DNA from 2 places in the Psychrobacillus sp. NPDC093180 genome. Region 2 is predicted to be linked to the other one. Evidence: a T-box and tRNA genes for the amino acid it is inferred to sense, from the RefSeq annotation. Region 2 holds a T-box; the other holds one or more tRNA genes.

Region 1 (3,264 bases), on a different contig from region 2:
AAAAGTAAGTCGTTATCGAGTAATCGGTAACGGCTTTTTTGATGCTTAAAAAATTATAAAATCTATTAAATGTAGATAACTTCATATAAGAGCTTCTCTGTACATACTCCAGTGTCTTACATCTAATTTTTTTTGTGAACTTAATGTAAAATAGAAGTAATTTCGAGGGAGGTGTTTTCAAGTGAAGAAAGCATATAAATGTCGCATCTATCCAAATCAAACGCAACAACAGTTGTTGGCCAAAACCTTCGGTTGTGTGCGTTTTGCGTTTAATCAAATACTTGATGTGGTCCAAATTGCTTAACTGGAAAAATCCTTCGAAGGTGGATATGGTCAAGTCAAGTCTATCACCACATTAAAAGAGCTGTACCCCTTCTTAAAGGATTAAAGGAAGTAGACAGTATTGCGTTACAATCCGTTGGAGAACAGCTAGACGATGCCTACCAACGCTGGTTTCCCAAACAAAATGGAAAATCACGTTTCAAAAAGAAAACAACGTGCCAGCTATACCACTAAAAGGTGAAGGGCATTACTATGTCAGCCTGTTTGTGGAAGAGGACACCACTGGCGAAGATAGGGCAGTCGATTGGTATCGATGTAGGGCTGACGGAAATCGCTACCCTTAGCGACGGCATGTTCATCTCCTCCTTGAAAGCGATGAGGCATTACGAACACCAATTGGACAAGGCACAGCGCGTCCTATCGCGTAGAATTGAACGGGCCAAACGAGAAGCTCAAAATGTCGCCATAACAAAGGTAGCATTCTAGAAATTGTGTTCATCTATGCGAAGTTATCTATGTTTAACTTCTTTGGCATAAGAATGGATTGCACCCCAAGTATAATTGCTCTTAGCTTAAAACTTGATAAAACCCAAATAGATTGGCCTATTCCCCACCAAATTCTAACTCGCCTCCTGTGTGTAATGAGTTTTTGTGCAAAGAAAGCATCCGGACCTCAATTAGTTGCATTGAAAGCAGTTTACCATGATTTAGCTATTAATTGATTTTCTCTACCAAAGGGGATTAAATGCAAATAATACAATATGATATATTTTTAAAAAAATGTAGAATTATACTTGAAATATAATTAATTATTGTTATAATTATATTTGTACTTTAAATAGATGCATTGTTCCGAAGTAGCTCAGTGGTAGAGCAATCGGCTGTTAACCGATCGGTCGTAGGTTCGAGTCCTACCTTCGGAGCCATTTTTTTGTCTGTGCTTCCATAGCTCAGCAGGTAGAGTGCTTCCATGGTAAGGAAGAGGTCAGCGGTTCGAACCCGCTTGGAAGCTTACATTTTGAATAGTAAATGTAAAAAAGCCTAGATAACTACTTGCCTAATAGAAACAAATATGTTATTATAGTTCTTGTCCGATTCTAGTAGAAGTATAAGACGAGTCGTGATTTTATAACCCAGGAGGATTAGCTCAGCTGGGAGAGCATCTGCCTTACAAGCAGAGGGTCGGCGGTTCGAGCCCGTCATCCTCCACCATTTATTTTCATACTTAGCTTTGGAGGGGTAGCGAAGTGGCTAAACGCGGCGGACTGTAAATCCGCTCCTTAGGGTTCGGCGGTTCGAATCCGTCCCCCTCCACCAGTTTATTGGGGTATAGCCAAGCGGTAAGGCAACGGATTTTGATTCCGTCATGCCCTGGTTCGAATCCAGGTACCCCAGCCACAAACATTTAACTTTTATTTTAACGGGGCCTTAGCTCAGCTGGGAGAGCGCCTGCCTTGCACGCAGGAGGTCAGCGGTTCGATCCCGCTAGGCTCCATATTTATATATGACAAATTAAACCTTCCGTCTTTAGGAAGGTTTTTTTATTTTGCTAAAAAAACAAAGCATAACGTAATCAACACTCCAAAACCTCTGCCTCCCCTATATACAAACTTAACTTATTATTTTCATAGTTTCTGAGATAAAATCCTTTTCAATGCACCCATCTTTCCATTATGATGATATAAAAAAGTGAGGTGTTTAGCTTGGCTGAAACAATCGTATATGGAGACGTGACATTACGACCATTGAAAGAAAGTGACATTCCGTTTTTATGGGAGTTGTATGATCCCAAAATATTTGAATTTATGTTGAATAAAATAGAAGATAGGGAACAACTCAGTAATTGGTTGCAAGTAGGAATTGATCAAATGAATATTGAACAAACTGCACTTTCATTTGTAGTAGAAAATACCGATACCCATAAAATGATGGGGACGACCCGTATATATGGAATGGATCATACGAATCATGCTTGTGAGATAGGATCGACTTTTTATGGAAAACAGTTTCAGCGAACGCATGTGAATACAACAACTAAATACTTGCTTTTAAAACATTGCTTTGAACAGTTAGGTATGATTCGTGTCCAATTTAAAACGGATGAGTTGAATGTAACTTCCCAGCGCGCGATTGAACGAATAGGTGGTATAAAAGAAGGTGTTCTTCGCAATGAACGAATTCGTTCAAATGGCACGGTGAGAAATGCCGTTGTTTACTCAATCATTGAAAGTGAATGGACGGAAGTTAAAAATCATCTAGTTCAGTTAATGAATAAATATTCATAAAAATGCTGAGTTGAGCCATTTCCCCTTTAAGATTTACAATAGGTGTAGGAATAGAAGGGGGTATTAAATCATGAACAAGTTAGATATCTCAATAATTGGTGTACCAATGGATCTTGGTCAAAATAGACGGGGAGTCGATATGGGACCAAGTGCTATCCGCTATGCCGGCGTGGTAGAACGCCTACAAGCACTTGGCCACACAGTTAAAGATGAGGGAGATATTGCGATTAGCCATACTCGTAAAGAACAATCTCCAAATACACATTTGCGTAATCTGGAAGATGTGATGGAGGGAAATACAAAGCTAGCAAACAAAGTACATGAAGTGCTATTGGAAGGAAGATATCCTTTAGTGCTTGGTGGTGACCATAGTATAGCAATCGGAACACTAGCAGGGCTTGCAGATCGCTATGAAAACTTAGGCGTTATTTGGTACGATGCGCATGCTGACTTAAATACAGCTGAAACTTCTCCTTCTGGGAATATACATGGAATGCCACTTGCAGTGAGTATTGGCTTAGGTCATGAAGACTTAGTGAATATCCGCTCGTTTGCTCCAAAGATTAAACCAGAAAACGTTGTTATTATCGGCGCTCGCTCTGTAGACCCAGGCGAACGTGAATTAATAAAAGAAAAGGGCATTAAAGTCTTTTCCATGCATGAAATCGATAAGCATGGGATGACAGAAGTAATGAAT
Region 2 (3,264 bases):
TGTTACTTGCTCGATCGTTTCGTTTAGACGTGTTAAAATCCATGCATCGGCAACTGATTTTTTGCCATCTAGATTGATTTCTTCAAATTTCAAACCGTCCATATTCATCAATGCAAAGCGAGATGCATTCCAGATTTTATTGGCAAAGTTCCAAACTGCTTCTACTTTTTCTGTAGAATAGCGTAAATCTTGGCCTGGAGATGAACCTGTGCTTAAGAAATAACGTAGGGAATCGGCACCGTATTGGTCGATTACGTCCATTGGATCTATACCGTTACCAAGCGATTTAGACATTTTTCGTCCATCTTCTGCACGAACAAGTCCGTGGATTAAAACGTCATCAAATGGACGAGTTCCTGTAAATTCAACCCCTTGGAAAATCATACGAGAAACCCAGAAGAATATAATATCATAACCGGTTACAAGTGCATTCGTTGGATAGTACTTTTTAAACTCTTCATTTTCAGCGTCCGGCCAGCCAAGTGTTGAGAATGGCCATAGTGCAGAGGAGAACCAAGTATCTAGCACGTCTTCGTCTTGATCCCAGTTTTCCGCGTCAAGAGGAGCTTCGTGTCCAACATACACTTCGCCTGTTTCTTTATGATACCAAGCTGGAATTCGATGACCCCACCATAATTGACGAGAGATACACCAATCATGAATATTTTCCATCCAATTTAAATATGTTTTTTCAAAGCGGTCAGGTACGAAGTTTACTTTTTCTTCCGCTTGTTGTAACTTAACTGCTTCTTCAGCAAGCGGCTGCATTTTAACGAACCATTGTAAGGATAAATACGGCTCTACAACTGCTCCACTACGCTCTGAATGCCCAACTGAGTGAAGATGTTCTTCAATTTTGAATAAAACACCCGCATCTTGTAGATCTTTGACGATTTGCTTGCGGCAATCAAAACGATCCATTCCGTCATAAGATACTGCGTTTTTGTTCATCGTACCGTCTTCATTCATAACTAAAATACGTTCTAAATTATGTCGATTTCCAATTTCAAAGTCATTCGGATCGTGTGCAGGTGTAATTTTCACTGCTCCACTACCAAATTCCATATCAACATAGTCGTCTCCAACGATTGGAATTTCACGGCCAACAATAGGTAGCTTAACTGTTTTACCGATTAAATGTTTATAGCGTTCATCTTCAGGATGTACAGCAACTGCAGTATCACCAAGCATTGTTTCTGGTCTCGTTGTCGCAACATCGATGGAACCAGTACCATCCGTTAGGGGGTAATGCATATGATAGAATGCACCCTGTACATCTTTATGAATTACTTCGATATCAGATAGTGCCGTTTTTGTTGCAGGATCCCAGTTAATAATGTATTCACCACGGTAAATTAGTCCTTTATTGTACAGCTTAACGAAAACTTCTTTTACAGCATTCGATAAACCTTCGTCTAATGTGAAACGCTCACGTGAATAGTCTAGACCAAGTCCGAGCTTTGCCCATTGCGAACGAATATGACCAGCATATTCTTCTTTCCATTTCCATGTTTCTTCGACGAACTTTTCTCGACCTAAATCATAGCGAGAAATATTTTCTGAACGCAGTTTTTCTTCTACTTTTGCTTGTGTAGCAATACCTGCGTGGTCCATTCCTGGTAACCAAAGTGTATCGTACCCTTGCATACGTTTCATACGTGTCAGAATATCTTGTAGAGTAGTGTCCCAAGCGTGGCCTAAATGTAATTTTCCAGTTACGTTTGGTGGTGGAATTACGATTGTATACGGTTTTTTGTCACTTTCCGGGTGTGCTTCGAAGAATTTTCCTTCTAGCCACCACTCATATCGACCTTTTTCAATCGACTGAGGATCGTACTTTGTTGGCATCGTCGCTTCATTTGTCATCTGTTGTTCCTCCTAAAAAAATTATATCAATTACGCCTCGGCGTAATTGCGTCCAGATTTTGAATCGAGCAAGCTCGATTAACTCCTTTAAAATCTGTGACATCCGCCGGAGGCTTTATTTGCATTCAACCGATGAATGCAAATAAAAAAACTCCATTCGTCATTAAAGGACGAAGGAGTTTGTTCGCGGTACCACCTTTATTCGCAGATGCCAAAAAAATGCGCATCACGCTCTCAATTCGATAACGGCTTCAAACCGGCATTTGCTACTATTAGTTCACAAAGGCTGCTCATGGGCTACCTTCAAATGGTAGTTAACAGAAACATTTCAGCAAGTTGTTTCCTTTCTTTTGATAACCAAGTCATTTTACTCTTCCCATTCATTGCATCAATATTTAGATGTCAATATTGTACCTAATCTTATCATATGTCGTCAAGTCAAGTCTCGTGAAAGGAGAATATTATGAAAAGAAAAGGCTATAACCCTTATTTGTTACCTGATTGGTTACGTAAAACGCGGTTTTATTGCAAAGGTTTCATTATTCCTATTTGTGGTTTTCAGCTAATACGTGTATTAATTGTACCTACCACTTGGGATTTTCTATTACTTGTTTTGTTACTCCTCATCTGTTTTCTGTTTTACAGAGACATAATTTGATGGATAGGAAACCTTGGAGTAACCATCGGCTAAATCTAAAATGAATTGAAGTTCAGACTCTTCTCTTGTTGTGTTTTCGTTTTCTTTCGTGTCTTCTGTATTTTTTTCTTTAACATCTTTTTCTTCCAGAATAGGTTCCAATTCTATTTTCTTTTCGATCTCAATTTCGATCTCTACTGCTTCCTCATTGGGACCTTCAAATTCGCAATTAACAGACCATGCAATTTCAATTGCTGCATGCTCTGTGGTTTTCGCATTCACATGTTGAACATTCAAAGTAGGTGAACTGCCTGCCCGAATTTTTTCTTTTGGAATATCTATACTCATCGGTACAGCATATTCAAAATAACCGACTTCGCCTTGTACATCTAAATCTTCAATTTCTGTAATTTCACTTGTTGCATGATGGGCATGTTCACCTTCTTCGAACTCAACATGACAGGTAATATGATAGATCCCCACTATTTGGATCGATTCTTCTGTTTCTTGTTGTTCAAATTGTGGAGTAACTGCCACCGTTCTTATATCTTTTGGCACACCGAAGCTTGCAGGAAAAAGAAACTGTTCTTTTACATCCCAATTTTTCACTTCCATTTGTCATCCTCCTTCATATAGGACAACTTATGAAAAAGAAGGTACGAATAGAACAGCGATACTTTAGCTATTATCTTAAATTTTCAGTTTCCCCTATTAGCTGTTTCCATTCGGACCAATCCGAAAATCTTGGAATGGTTAGATGC

What was found. A T-box is a leader RNA that pairs with one kind of tRNA and senses whether it is charged. The one in region 2 lies ahead of ACIP9W_RS01350 (valine--tRNA ligase), so its partner is inferred to be a tRNA-Val.
Region 1: it encodes a tRNA-Val, which carries the amino acid that the T-box ahead of ACIP9W_RS01350 (valine--tRNA ligase) is inferred to sense. The anticodon was not compared.

Annotation. Positions count from the first base shown of each region.
Region 1 covers NZ_JBIVOJ010000022.1:28,278-31,541, reverse strand. The annotation lists gene ACIP9W_RS21880 (helix-turn-helix domain-containing protein) at 182-304, shown strand; gene ACIP9W_RS21875 (transposase) at 535-768, shown strand; tRNA gene ACIP9W_RS21870 (tRNA-Asn) at 1,134-1,208, shown strand; tRNA gene ACIP9W_RS21865 (tRNA-Thr) at 1,222-1,294, shown strand; tRNA gene ACIP9W_RS21860 (tRNA-Val) at 1,419-1,494, shown strand; tRNA gene ACIP9W_RS21855 (tRNA-Tyr) at 1,516-1,599, shown strand; tRNA gene ACIP9W_RS21850 (tRNA-Gln) at 1,606-1,680, shown strand; tRNA gene ACIP9W_RS21845 (tRNA-Ala) at 1,705-1,777, shown strand; gene ACIP9W_RS21840 (GNAT family N-acetyltransferase) at 1,977-2,567, shown strand; gene rocF (arginase) at 2,638-3,264, shown strand, end outside.
Region 2 covers NZ_JBIVOJ010000001.1:262,400-265,663, reverse strand. The annotation lists gene ACIP9W_RS01350 (valine--tRNA ligase) at 1-1,866, opposite strand, end outside; T-box leader at 2,030-2,259, opposite strand; gene ACIP9W_RS01345 (hypothetical protein) at 2,483-3,118, opposite strand; gene ACIP9W_RS01340 (5' nucleotidase, NT5C type) at 3,189-3,264, opposite strand, start outside.